3 regions of the Sphingomonas sp. PAMC26645 genome follow, and region 2 is predicted to be linked to each of the others. Evidence: riboswitches for the same ligand, from Rfam matches in the RefSeq annotation. Region 2 holds a riboswitch; each other region holds the start of a gene.
The links. A riboswitch is a leader RNA that binds a small molecule or an ion and turns the genes downstream of it on or off. The one in region 2 is predicted to bind cobalamin.
Positions count from the first base shown of each region.

Region 1: linked by a shared signal. The riboswitch ahead of E5673_RS17875 (TonB-dependent receptor) and the one ahead of E5673_RS11845 (TonB-dependent receptor) in region 2 are both predicted to bind cobalamin.
Region 3: linked by a shared signal. The riboswitch ahead of E5673_RS12970 (DUF1636 domain-containing protein) and the one ahead of E5673_RS11845 (TonB-dependent receptor) in region 2 are both predicted to bind cobalamin.

Region 1 is NZ_CP039249.1:3,913,363-3,918,074, forward strand. Features, by position in the region: gene E5673_RS17870 (ABC transporter substrate-binding protein) at 1-582, opposite strand, end outside; gene E5673_RS17875 (TonB-dependent receptor) at 579-2,477, opposite strand; cobalamin riboswitch at 2,593-2,793, opposite strand; gene E5673_RS17880 (TonB-dependent receptor) at 3,021-4,712, opposite strand, start outside.
Region 2 is NZ_CP039249.1:2,561,875-2,566,586, forward strand. Features, by position in the region: gene E5673_RS11845 (TonB-dependent receptor) at 1-1,719, opposite strand, end outside; cobalamin riboswitch at 1,951-2,184, opposite strand; gene E5673_RS20045 (glycoside hydrolase family 9 protein) at 2,403-2,555, opposite strand; gene E5673_RS20050 (GDSL-type esterase/lipase family protein) at 2,577-3,512, opposite strand; partial or broken gene E5673_RS20235 (hypothetical protein) at 3,431-3,706, opposite strand; gene E5673_RS11860 (mannanase) at 3,706-4,712, opposite strand, start outside.
Region 3 is NZ_CP039249.1:2,801,972-2,806,683, forward strand. Features, by position in the region: gene cobS (adenosylcobinamide-GDP ribazoletransferase) at 1-372, opposite strand, end outside; gene E5673_RS12960 (histidine phosphatase family protein) at 369-926, opposite strand; gene cobT (nicotinate-nucleotide--dimethylbenzimidazole phosphoribosyltransferase) at 938-1,951, opposite strand; gene E5673_RS12970 (DUF1636 domain-containing protein) at 1,948-2,355, opposite strand; cobalamin riboswitch at 2,527-2,721, opposite strand; gene cobO (cob(I)yrinic acid a,c-diamide adenosyltransferase) at 2,913-3,518, opposite strand; gene E5673_RS12980 (NAD(P)/FAD-dependent oxidoreductase) at 3,573-4,712, shown strand, end outside.

The DNA.
Region 1 (4,712 bases), 1.4 Mb from region 2:
GTAGGTCGCGGCGGCGTTTCGGAAGCCAACGCGCGTCATCATGTCGTTCAGCAACGTGCTCCCCCCGGTCGCGAGGTCGCCGCTGATATAGAGCAAGGCGCTCGGCGACGGTCCATTCTTGCTGCTCCAGTGCGCCACCGCGCGGTCGATCTCGGCATTGATCCGCGCGCCACCCATCGGTGCGCCGACAGCCTCGGCGATCTGCGTGACCTGCGCCTGGCTCTCCGAGATCGAGTCGGGAATGCCGACCAGCAGCATCTTCAGCCCGGCGCGCGCGTACGCCGCCTGAGTCGCGGGTGGCGTATAGGTGCTGGCGATGACGAGATCGGGGTGGAGCGCGATAACCTCCTCCGCGGTCCCGGCGATCCCGCGAAACCGGCGCGCGACGACGATCGGGATCGAGGTCGCGGAAGGGTCCTGCGAATAATGGCTGATCGCGGCGATTCGTGCGGGCGGCAGGATGCGGACCAGCACCGAATCCACGCACGGATTGGTCGAGACGATCCCCCCGCCTACTCCCGCGCCGGGGGGGGTTGCGCAGCCCCCGATCAGGAGTGCGAGGAGGATCGCTCCGCGCCTCACTTCAGGCGCAACCGCACGCCGCCATAGGCCGCGCGGCCGTAATTGCCGTAGCCGGCGATCGTCTCGTACCGCGCGTCGGTCAGGTTATCGACGCGGCCATAGACCGCGAACCGCTCGCCGATCGGCAGTTCCGCACGCACGCCGGCCAGCGCATAGCCGTCGAGACGTGTGGTATTGCTCGCCTCGTCGAAGCTGTCGCCGACCATCGTCACGGTGCCGCCGACGGAGAGGCCGAACGCGAACCGATAATCGGCATCGACGCTCGCGGTCTGCTTGGGGCGCCGTGCAAGATCATTGCCGAAATTGTCCCCAATCGAGCGGTTCTCGGTGTCGATATAGCTGTAATTCGCCGTCAGCGTCAGCGCATCGATAGGGCGCAGGGCGAGCGTGAATTCAACGCCGTCCGCCTCGGCCCGAGCGACGTTGTCATACACGCCGAACGGACGGTTGGCGCAGATCGAATCGGCCGTCTCCAGCTCGGCCGGGCTGCAATCGCGGAAGTCGATCTGGTTGCGCGTGCGGCGATTGAAGTAGGTCACCCCGACGCGGCCGCGGTTACCGAGGAAGGCTTGCTCGACGCCGACATCGAAGTTGCGCGCGGTCTCCGGATCGAGGCCGCGGTTCCCGTAGTCGGAGAAGAGCTGGTACAAGGTCGGTGCCTTGAAGCCCTCGCCATAGCTCGCGCGGACGGTGGTGCCGGTCCGCAATGCCAACGCTGCGTTGGCGCCGAACGTCGTGTGGCTGCCGAAATCGTCGTGGTCGTCGTTGCGGACGCCGCCGGTGACCGTGAGTACGTCGACCGGCTTGACGATCAGTTGGCCGTAGACGCTGGTGATGCCGGTATGCGCGAAGGTGCTGCCGTCGTTGAAGCGGCTGTTCTCGCGCTCGACGCCTGCGACGACGCGCACTTGGTCGAGCGGACGGAAGTCGCCCTGATACTCGTAGCGTTCGCTGCGGCCGCGGCCGAGAAACGTCACGTCCCCGCCGGGCTGCGAGTAATTGTCGCGGTTGATGTCGGCGATCGTGAACGCCACGCGGTTGTTGAATCGGCCGTCCGCGAGGTTCGCATGCAGCCCCGCATAGCCGTACAACTCCTGCGTAGTGGAGTAAGCGGGGCTGTCTGCGACCACGAACGTATTCGGGTCGAAACCGTCGTCGATGTCGACGCGGCTGTCCGCGAAATAGCCGCGCAGGTCGAGGCCGATGCCCGGCGCGAACTCGACGCCGACCCGCCCGGTCGCGCCATATTGTCGATAGCCGTCGCGCTCGGTGCCGCTGGCCGCGGACGAGATGCCGTCGGTGCGCAGATATCCGCCGGTCAGCGATCCGGATACCGGACCCGACTTGCCCGACACGCCCGCGCTCGCGAACACGCTGTCGGCATAGCCATATTCGGCGTTGGCGCGGGCTTGCACGCCTTCGGTCGGCGCCTCGGTGATGATGTTGACGACGCCGCCGAGCGCCTGGCTGCCCCACGGCACCGAGTTCGGGCCGCGCAGGATTTCGATCCGCTCGACCGAGCTCGAAAGGAGGTTGCCAAAGTTGAAGCCGCCGCCGGTCGACGAGGGATCGTTGACGCGCACGCCGTCGATCACGACGAGCGTCTGGTCCGCCTCGGCACCGCGGATGCGGACGCTGGTCAGCGCGCCGACCGTGCCGTTGCGCGTCACCGTAACGCCCGGAGTGGTCGCGAGCAGATCGGACACCACAGTGGTCTGGCGGCGCTCGATCTCGGCGCGGTCGATCACGGTCACGGCCTGGCCGATCTCGCTCAGCGGTTGTGCGGCGCGGGTTGCGGTGACGACGACTTCGGGAGCGTCGGGGTCGGGAATGTCCTGCGCGTAGGCGGGCGATGCGATCGCCGCGGCGCTCAGGAGAAGGAAGAATTTCGTCATCGGCTGCGTCCTAACCAGAACCGCCAGCGACCATTCGCCGGGCGGCCAGACGTCTCTCGCTCGAGGAAACCCGGCATGACCGGAGCACTCGTCCGCGCCGGACACCCGCCCGCGCAGTGGATCGACCGTGAGAGGCAGGTCTCCTGGCTTCCGGGTCGCCGCGCCCACCCCACCTTCCCAGGCCGAGACCCAGTGGCATATCGGGGTGGCCGCTATCCGGTCACAGTTGCGGGTACAGCGCCGGTCTTGCAGACATATCCGCGCACCGACTTCCCTTTTGATCCCGTCGCCGGGAACCCTTCACGGGGGTGGCATTAGTCGTGCGCCAGACACGGGTCAACGCGGGGGCTGCTGATCCTCCCCCTGGCGGGGGAGGATCGTAAGCTCCCTCACCGTCCATCGCACCACCCCGGTGGAGGCGTGTTAGTCGGGACGTCGCTTTCCCTACCTTGTTCTCCCGCGAAGGCGGGAGCCCAGTCTGGGTCCCCGCCTTCGCGGGGAAACATGCTGCCTTTCTTTCCCTGGCTGCGGGCGGATTGACTCTTACCGAAGCCCGTAGCGCAGCCCGACCCAGATCGTCCGCGGCGTGGCGCGCTCGACGATTTTAGCGCCGCTGATCCCTGCCTCGACCCGCTCGTTGAACAGGTTCTCCCCGCGCAGTTCCGCAACCAGCGACCGCAGGATCGGCAGCGCCGCATACGCGTCCAGCGTCGTCGCCGGATCGAGCACCCGCGTGTTCTGGTCGTCGTCATACTGCCGCCCGATATGCCGCACCGTCAGCGACATTGCCGCCGCATCGCGCCGCCAGTCGACCGTCCCTGACACCTGGTCGCGCGGGGTCTGCGCCGGACGCAAACCGTCCAGAGCAGCCGTAATCCCCGCCCCCTCGACCTTCGAATTCGTATGCGACCACGACGCCTGAACGCCCCACAGACCCGGCCGATACGACGCATCCAACTCGAACCCATGCGCGCGGATCGCGTCGAGGTTCTGGCGAACGCGGTAGGTCGTCACCCCCGGCAATACCTGCACCGGACTGGTCGTCGTGACGTTCGCCACCGCATCCTTCAGCCGGTTGTAGAAATAGGTCGCGGCGATGCTCATCCCCGGCGCAGGCGTCAGCGTGACACCGCCCTCGACCCCGGTCAGTCGCTCCGGCGCCAACAGCGCGTTCGCCGCGGTCGCGTCGTTGCCGACGCGGAACGGCCGATACAGTTCGTTGAGCGTCGGCAGTCGCCACCCGCGATACCCGGCCGCGCGCAAAGTGATCGCATCGACCGGCTGGTACGCTACGCCCGCCCGGCCGGTCGTCTCGCTGCCGTCGCGATCCGCATACCGGAGGTTGGTCAACGCCGCGCCACCCGCCAGGGGCCGCTCGGACAGATAGCCACCGTCGATCGACCACCAGTCGACCCGGCCACCCAGGCTGAACGTGAAGTCGCCCGCGACCAGGCTCCCGTCGGCGAACACGCCGGTCGTCGTCGTGCTCCCGCCAGCCTCGCGCCGCCGCGTCGGCACCGTGTTGACGATCGTATAAAGCTCCTGTGTCTTGCCGCTCACGTCGCGAACATCCGCGCCCAGACGCAGCGTGATGCTCTCGCCCAGCGGCGGAGCGATCTCGATCCGCCCCCCCAGTCCGGTCGCCGGCGTATTATACTGGTTCAGCGACTGGATCGCGGTCGACCGCGCGGCATTGATACTGTTGAAGCTGCTCGCAAACGCACGCGTCTGGAGATACGCCAGCGCCGAATACCCCCAGCGCCCGCGCCCGACGAGCCGGACGCTCGCATCCGCGCCTTCGCTCTTGTTGTCGGTAAAGTCGCTGCCCCGATCTCGCCGATCGGTGAACGCGCTCGCATTCATCTGCAATTCGGTCTTCGCATCGATCCCGATGACGGTCCGCAACGCCCCCGACGCTTGCTCATACGGCGCCGGACGATCGACGATCCCCCGGCTCTCCTCGACGGTCGGCGTGAAGCCATCCCCCCGCGTGTAAGCGCCGGACAGGGTCGCAAACCCAGACCCGCGCACAAGTGCTGCAGACCCCTGGGCATCGACCGAATCCCGGCTGCCATACGCAACGCTGCCCTGGAACGGTGCAGCCTGATCCGGCGTCGCGCTCTCAAGCTCGACCGTCCCGGCCAGCGCCCCCGGCCCTTGATACCCACTGCCGCCACCCCGCGTCACGCGGATGCGCCCGAGCCGCCCCGTCGCATAGGCCGGAAACGCAACCCA
Region 2 (4,712 bases):
GCTCGTCGGCGTCAGTTGCGACAACAGTCCTTTCTTGACGATGCGATAGGCGGCGATCGTCGCGGTGCCGCGGCCACCCAGGAACACGGCCTTGGCCCCCGCCTCGACCTGATCGCCCGTCGCGTTGCTGAACTGGACCTGCCCGGTGGTGTAGGTCGTCAGCGTCCCCAGCGGATCGACCCCGGTGGCATATTGCGCATAGAACGAGACCGTCGGGACTGGCTGATACACCGTCCCGACCCGCCATGTCGTGTTGCCTAGCCGCTTGTCGAGCGCGAAGCTTTCGGTCGGGACGGCGACAGTCGAGTCGATCGTCCAGCGCCGTATCCGATCGCACTCGTAGCGAATGCCGCCGACGATCGAGACATGCTCGCCAACCTTCAGCCGGTCCTCCGCGAAGATCGCATATTCGTTCGTCCGCGTGCGATACCGCGGCGCGATCCCCTGGGTGTCGACGATCACGCCAGGATCGAACACGAACGGATCGACCACCGAGACTTGCGGGTCGGCGCCGAAATTGTGCGAATAGGTGAGCTTGACGAGGTTCACATCGAACCCCGCGACGACATCGTTGGTCACGCCGTCCGCGATCCGCGTCTTGAGCGTAACGCCACCCTGGTCGCCCCATTGCGTCTGATCGTGAACGATCCCGGTCATGTCGGTGCGATAAATGCCCCCGGGCGTGGCGCGCACGTCATTCGCGCCATTGGGGCAGAAGCCGTCCGCCGCCAGCCAGCAATAGCTTTCGAGGTTGAGCCACTCGCGCTTGGAGGTGAGCCGATAGGCTTGGTTGCTGACGGTGAGCGTCTCGCTCGGCTGCCAATCGATCTGGAGGCTGGTCCGGTTGTCGCGGTAGCGGACATGGCCGTCGCGCGTGTTGTAGTTGCGGTCGCGATTGTCGTGGTCGAGCCGTCCGTCGATCAGCGGCGTGCCGAAATAGCGCATCGGGTTCTGGTTGCCATAATCATCGCGCACCGTGACGACGAGCCGATCGGTCGGTGCCCAGCGCAACGTCCCCGACAGCGCGTAGCTGCGCGACTGCCCGCGATCGACATATCCGTCGGACCGCCTGTAGCTGCCATCGACACGGTAGGAGAGATGCTCGTCGAGCGGTCCACCGGCACCGGCAGCGACGTGGAAACTGTCCTGCGATCCATAGCCGATCTCGCCGTCCACATCGGTGTGCCGTGTATTCGGCTTGCGCATCAGCACGTTGACCGCGCCGCCTAGCGCACCTTGCCCGTACAGGACGGAAGCCGGACCGCTGAGCACGTCGATCCGCTCGACCATCCACGGATCGCTCGGAAAGGTGATCGTGCCGGCCGCAGGAAAGAGGCGGATACCGTCGATCAGTTGCAACACCGAACCCTGACCGCTGAACCCGCGCGCGGCGAGCGCCGTGCCACCATTGCCGAGATTGGCGACGCTGGTGATGCCGGGCGCGCGGCTCGTCGCGTCGTTCACGGACACGTCGCCGCGCGCCCGGATCGTGTTGCCGTCGATCGTCGACAGCGTTGCCGGCGTTTCGAGCGGCGACAGGTTCAGGCGGCTGCCGGTCGAGTTCGGAACCGTAAGGTCGGCCTGATGGCGGCCAGTGACGAGGATATCGTCGGCGTTACCCGCCGAGCGATCCTCCCCAACCTGCGCGCTGGCCAGGGATGGTAGAAAGGTGACGAGCAACGACGCGGCAAACGCGGCGCACGGTGATGGAAACGACATATAAAAGCCCCCGAGGCGTCGGACGAACCGGCAGGGGCCTGTCACCGAGCACGAGGCTCGAACGTGCGCCGGCGAGCGCGCCACGAGCGGATTGCCCGAGCACGTCCAAGCGAACGGGACCAGTCGTGCCCGACGGACGCCATCGCGACCGGCACGCCTGCCCATGCGGTCCCCACCGCACACATCGTCGCTCAGACGGAGTACCGTGCCTCGGCCATCCCCTGGACTAGGCAAGAGCGACCACACGCCGGCAGGTCTCCTGGCTCACGGGTCAACGCCCGATGCACAACCTTCCCAGACCGATCGGTCCAGTGGCTGGTGGCCGGGGACTTTGCCCGACCACGCACGTGCATCACGCTCGCCGCTTACAGTTGCAGGGACAGCCTCGGCATCAGGTGGACGAAGCCACCCTCACCGCGTTCCCTATTAAGCTCCTCGCGGAGCACCGGTGCGATCATGCCGACCCATCCGAGAACGGGCCGACGGGCAAGGTGTAGCGTGACGTTCCGACGCGGGCAATCGACGATCGCGTAACGATCTTGGCGATCCGTCGACCTATCGTCGTCGCGTTGCGTCCAGGAACGCGGCGGGCCAGACGAGCGGGGCGTTCCAGTTGATCGCCACTTCGTTGACGGTGAACGCGCGGTAATCGTCGGTCCACCACGTTTGTGGTGCGCACCCCTTCATCGGGCCGGTGGGGGGGGGGCCGGATAGCGTCCGTCCGCCGCGGCGGCCCAGAAGCGGTGGTGCGGGTGCTGCATCGGACGCGTGCCGATGCCGGTGACGTAGGACCGGTCGAGCGGATTGCGGCCAAGGATGTAGTCGAGGCTCGCCACGACTGCATTGCGGTACGCTGGCTATCGCTGCGCCCACATCTCGGGATGCGCGTCGATATAGCCCGACAGGGCGGTCGTGATCCGCGCATCGTCGGCGGTCGACGGATGCGAATGGCATCCCGTGAACGCGAGCCCCGTGACGGGCACGAACGCGATATTGCGCTGCCCTTCCGCCTTCAAACGCGCGGCGACCTTGCCGACTTCCGCCGCGATCTCGCCCCCGGCCATGTCGGTTGCCCACAGGACGACATGTGCGTCCGGATCGCGGGCGCGGAGGCGTTTGACGAAGTCGACATAACGCAGCTCGTAATCGGCATGGAGCGCCTCGCGCGTCTTCCACGGCTCGCCGGGATGGAGCGGCGTGGTGAAGTCGTTGGTGCCGAGCGCGATCACGAACAGACGCGGGTGCCACGCCGGGTCGACGTAGCGCGTCGCCTTGTCGAACAGCGTGAAGGGATAGGCAACGGGAAGCGTGTCGGCCGCCATGCCATTGTAATTGCGGACGATCCCGCGGCCAGAGATGGTGTTGACCTGATAGTCCGCGCCGTACCGCCTCGCCGCGAGCGCCGGCATGGCTTGCGAGGTATCGGTGGTCGCCCACACCTCCGCTTCGGTGCAGTCGCGCTTGGTCGAGACGTTGCCATAGCCGACGGTGTGGGAATCGCCGATAAACTCGATCTGCCGCGCTCGGGCGGGGGCGGGCAACGGGCGCGTCCCGGACGCCGCGTAAAATCCGCCGAAGACGGTCGGTGCGGCCTGGCTCTCGCTGACGACGTCGACGCGTATTGCGTGGCGCCCGTCGGCGAGGCCGGTGACGCGGTAGAGGCCTGGCTTGGGCTTGAAGAGCGTCGTCGGGGAGGACCGTCCACCGTGATAAGCAGGATGACATCCCCGTCGCCGATCTTCAGCAGGATGCCTGCGCCCCGAAAATTCGTCTCGAAATAGGTGCCCGGCCATTGGCGTCGATAGCCGTCCGGCGTCCGCTCGACCCGGCCGCCGATATGCATCGGAAGCGCGGCACCGGGCTTGCTCGATACCGCGGTGACGGTGATCGGCGTCGCGACCGCCGATGTCGACAGCAGCGCTGCACCGAGCAGGCCCAGAACCGTACGCATACCATGTGCTCCAGTTCGATCCGACACGGCCGGCATCAGAGCGCCGCCATTGCTGCGGCATGCGCCCGGATCACGTTTTGCGTCGAGGCGTCGCTGTCGAACACGCCGTACCAACCCTGCGGCTCGTGCGGCGGGTCACCCATATAGCCGAGGTCGCCGCGCTGGAACCGGTGGTCGGCATGCGGTGTCCGCGCCTCGCCGTTCCACGCCCAGAAGTTCGAGCCCGTGAGTGGTCCGCCGGACCTCGCATTGGCTTCGATCGCCGCATAGATCTGGCGATAGAAGCGATCCTTATAGACCGTCGTGATGGTCGGATCATAGGCGGTCTTCCCGTCGCGCGGATAGCCGAACTCCTCGATCACCAGCGGCTTGCCGAGCGTCGTGGCGAGCCGGATATGCGCGTCGATATAGCCGGCGACCTTGGCCGCGCCCGCGTCATAGGTACCGGCGAGATCACCCGCGTCCATCCAGGTCCAGTTGTTGGGCCAGATATGCGTCGTGAGGTAATCGATCGACGGAGAACGGTGCGCGGCGAGCACGACGTCCTCGCGCTCGATCGAACCCTTGAGCCCCTCCGAACCGGTCGAGACGAGGTGGTTGGGATCGAGCGTCTTGATGTACCGCGCGGTCTCGTCGATCCAGCGGTAGAAAGCAGGCAGGTTGGGTATGGCCACCACGGCGCCACCGGCGGGGCGTGGCTCGTTCGCCAACTGCCACGCCATGATCGTCGGATCCGCGGCGTAGGCGACGCCCGTCACGGTGTTGGTCCGCGAGACGATCGCGCGGATATAGTCGCGGTACATCGCCTGCGCCTGGCCGTTGGCATAGAACGCGGTGTTCCAGTCGGCGAACGCGGGCCACGGATGCGCGGGGTCGTTCATGTTGATGAACTTGCCGCCGTTGACCCACGACAAATAGGTCATCATTCCGCCCGACCATTCCCAGAAGTTGGCCAGGTAGATCACCCCGGTCATGTCGCGCTTCGCCATCTCGGCGAGCGTCCAGTCGAGGCCCTTGAGCAAGTCTTCGTTATAAGTCGCGG
Region 3 (4,712 bases), 240 kb from region 2:
CAGCAGAACCAGCTTGGCGATCATCTGGGCGACGATCGCGACGACGCCGAAGCTGCCGATATGCGGATCGGCCATCACCGCGAGCAACCGCGTCCGATCGCCATGCGCCGCGCCCAGTCCGTCGGAAAGATCGGCCAGCCCGTCGAGATGCAATACGCCCGTGACGGCGATCCACGTCAGCAATGCGGTGCATGCCCCGGTCCAGGGGTCGATCGATGCGCCTGCCCATCCCGCCGCAGCGACGAGCACGCCGATCGCCAGTCCGACGAGCGGATAGTATCGGATCGCCGCGGCAAAGTCGTGAGCCCCGGCCTCGACCCGCGGCATCGGCAGGCGCGTCAGGAAACCGAAAGCGATGACCAGCCGCTTCACGTCGCCAGCCCGACGATCTGAACAGTCCGATCCGGCCCAGGCCAGATCCGCAACGACACGAGCGCGGCATAAGGCAGGTCGAACGCCCATGTCTGACGACGATCGAACCCGCACAGGTCCGCCAGCGCCGCCCGGATAGCGCCACCGTGCGTGACGACCAACGTCGGCACCGGGGGAAGTACCGCCAAGGCATTGCCGACACGGTCCAACAACGACGACCATCGCTCACCATCCGGCGGCGGGGCGGCGTCCGGATCATCGTGGAACCGCGCGAAGGCGGCCGGATCGACATCGGCGGGACGCAAGCCGTCCCATGCTCCAAAGTCGAGTTCGCGCCACCGTCGATCGACCTCGCCGACGATGCCCCGCGCGCTGCCGATCGCCGTCGCGCAATCGCGCGTACGCCTCAGACCGGACGACACGATCGCAGCAACCTCCAGCCCTGCGGCTCGCTGGACGCACGCCGCAATACCGGCCTCCGTTACCGGATCGTCCGTTCGCCCCAGCAACAGGCCTTCGCGGACGGGAGCACCATGCCGCATCAGGTACAGCATGTGCGAACCGGTCACGCGACTGAGACCCCCGCCTCGGCAAAGGTCGCCATCTCGTCATGCGCCGCCAGCGCCGCACGAACGAGCAACGTCGCAGTCGCCGCGCCGCTTCCCTCGCCGAGCCGCATGCCTAGCGATAGCAGCGGATCGAGGCCCAATGCCCGCAACAGGCGCGCATGACCCGGCTCGGCCGACACGTGGCCGGCAAGACAATGTGCGAGGATATCCGGGCACGCAGCGGCGATCGGCGCGACCGCGGCACAGCATATGAAGCCGTCGAGCATGACGGGTACGCCGGCCAGACGCGCCGCGAGGACCGCGCCAGCGATCGCCGCAAGTTCACGACCGCCAAGCCTGCGTAGCGTCTCGAACGGGGTGGTCAGTGCGTCCCGGTGCAGCGCCAGCCCGGCCTCCACGGTCGCGATCTTGCGGGCCATGCCGTCGTCGTCGACTCCCGTACCGGGCCCGACCCAGTCGCGTGCCGAGCCATCGAAGCTGGCGAGGCACAGCGCGGCGGCGGAGGTCGAGTTGCCGATCCCCATCTCGCCGAGCACGATCAGGTCGGGCGCGTCCGCAACGACTGCGGCGCCCGCGTTGATCGCATCGAGGCATTCCTCCTCCGACATCGCCGGGGCGACGGTGAAATCGATGGTCGGCCGGTCGAGGTCGAGCGGAACGACTTTGAGATCGAGCCCCGCCGCGCGCGACAGCGCATTGATCGCCGCACCGCCATGTTGGAAATTGGCCACCATCTGCGCGGTGACGGAGGCCGGAAACGCACTGACGCCGCGATCGACGATGCCGTGATTACCCGCGAAGATCACCACCCGGCCGCGATCGAGCCGCGGGCGTTCATGGCCCTGCCAGCCGGCCATGAAGACGGCAATCTCTTCCAACCGCCCGAGCGAGCCCGGCGGCTTGGTCAGTTCGCCCTGCCGCGCCACTGCCGCCAATCGAGCAGCTTCGTCCGGCTGCGGCAACGCGCTCAAGGATGTTAGAAATGCCCCGGCCGTCGGAAAAAAGGTCATTCCACGACGAACCCGGCGGGCGGCGTGCGGGTGATGAAGTGGCCCTTCACGCCCTGCGGCCATTGCTTGAACGGCACCTGTCCGAACGCACTCTCGCCGTAGAGCCGTGCGTAATCCAAGATCGCACGGGCAGCGTCTTCGGTCGGCTCGAAACGGCCGAGCACATAGCCGACCTTGGCGGGCGCGCGGAGGTGGATCGTGCAGAAATCCTGGCAGGCGAACAGGCACGGCATCTCCTGCACCGCCACGTCGGCATAAGCGGGATCGCTCGCCTGCATCGCCTTCAGCGCGCTAACGAGCCGTGCGCCGCCGCGCTGACCCTGCTCGTCGTCACGCGCATCGGTGGAATGGCGGCACGTGTTGCACGCGACCACGGCAACGCCGTCTTCGACCGGCTTCAGCATGTCCGTGCCCGGACGATATTGGAATGACGTGAACTTGGCATAGGAACCCCTTCGGACAGTCGATCCCGCACCGCGCGAAGGGCGAAAGGCGCACGCCTCCAGCCTCCGCGCGACGCGAAGCGATGTCGTCGCTCGGGGTGTTACCCGTCCGTTCGGCGCACCCTGGCCGGACGAAAGACGACCGCGACGGGCAGGTCTCCTGGCTCGCGGGTCAACGCCGTCCGCGCCGCCTTCTCGGGAACATCCCAATGGCATGAGGCACGATGGCTCGCCGCGTACAGTTGCAGGGGCAGCCGGGTGTTTCCCGTTCCCATTTTCATCCCCCTCCGCGCGAGCATCGGGGGAACCTGTCGCGGGGGCAGCGATAGGCGGGAGGTGGAGACGACGCAAGACACGGCTACGTCCGTTAGAAGTCCGCGAGCCGTCCCCACGCCCTCCCGTCATCCTGACGAAAGTCAGGACCCAGGGTAACGGGCGGTGGCCTCCGTGGCTCTGGGTCCTGACTTTTGTCAGGATGACGGACGGTGGTCATAACGGGCCGTAGAATACGAAGCCGCCTAAAACTCCACGCCCGCCTGCGCCTTGACCCCCGACCGGAACGGATGCTTCACCTGCGTCATCTCGGACACCAGATCCGCCATCTCGATCAGTGCATCCGGCGCGTTCCGCCCGGTCACCACGACATGCGTCATCTCGGGCTTCGCCGCCAACACCGCCAGAACCTCGTCGACCGGCAGATACTCATACCGCAACACGATGTTCAGTTCGTCCGCCACGACCATCGCATAGGACGGATCGGCGATCATCCGCTTCACCTCGTCCCACGCCTCGCGCGCCACCGCGATGTCGCGCGCGCGATCCTGGGTGTCCCAGGTGAACCCCTCCCCCATCGGCTTGAACTCGCACAGCGCGGGGAACGCATCGAAGACCGCCTTCTCGCCGGTCGCCATCGCGCCCTTGACGAACTGCACCACGCCGACCTTGCGCCCATGACCGATCATCCGCACCGCCATGCCGAACGCGGCAGTCGACTTGCCCTTGCCCTTGCCGGTGTGGACGATGACCAGCCCCTTCTCGATCGTCTTGCTCGCGACGATCCGGTCGTGGACCTCCTTGCGCTTGGCGCTCTTGGCATTCTGTTCTTCGTCGGTCCGCATGGTCATGTCCTCTCGCGCACCCGATGGCGGATCGCGCCGCGCGGCGCTAGAGCGACCGACATGCTCCGCATTACCGACCTCAAGCTGCCGCTCAACCACGCCGACGAAGCGCTCCCCGCCGCGATCCGCGACCGCCTGCGCGTCACCCCACGCGACCTGATCCGTTACACCGTGGCGCGTCGCGCGCACGATGCGCGTGACAAGATGGACATCCAGCTCGTCTATTCGGTCGACGTCACGCTGAAGAACGAGGACACCGTCCTAACCCGCTTCCGCAAGGATCGCCACGTCCAGCGCACCCCCGACACAGGCTACCGCTTCGTCACCAAGGGCGGCGCGAGCTACACCGGCCCCCGCCCTGTGGTGGTCGGCGCAGGGCCGTGCGGGTTGTTCGCTGGCCTGATCCTCGCGCAAATGGGATTCCGCCCGATCATCCTCGACCGCGGGAAAGTCGTCCGCGAGCGTACCAAGGACACCTGGGGTCTGTGGCGCAAGAGCGTGCTCAACCCCGAATCCAACGTCCAGTTCGGCGAGGGCGGCGCCGGCACCTTCTCCGACGGCAAGCTCTGGAGCCAGATCAAAGACCCGCGCCATCTCGGCCGCAAAGTCCTGACCGAATTCGTGAAAGCCGGCGCGCCGCCCGAGATCCTCACCGAAGCGCACCCGCACATCGGCACGTTCCGCCTCGTCACGATGGTCGAGAGCATGCGCGCGACGATCGAGGCGCTGGGCGGCGAATACCGCTTCTCCACCCGCGTCGACGGTCTCAACATCGTCGAGGAGGCCGGCACCCGCCAACTCCGCGGGCTCCACCTCAGCACCGGCGACTATCTCGAGGCGAACCATGTCGTCTTCGCGGTCGGCCACAGCGCGCGCGACACGTTCGAAATGCTCCATGCCAAAGGCGTTCATGTCGAAGCCAAGCCGTTCTCGATCGGCGTCCGCATCGAGCATCCGCAATCCTGGATCGACGAAGCCCGGTTCGGGCCCTGCGCCGGCCACCCCGACCTCGGGGCGGCGGCGTACAGCCTGTCGCACCACTGCAAGAACGGGCGCACCGTCTACAGCTTCTGCATGTGCCCGGGCGGGACCGTCGTCGCCGCGACGTCCGAGGAAGGCCGCGTCGCGACCAACGGCATGAGCCAATATTCGCGCAACGAACGCAACGCGAACTCGGGGATCGTGATCGGCATCGACCCC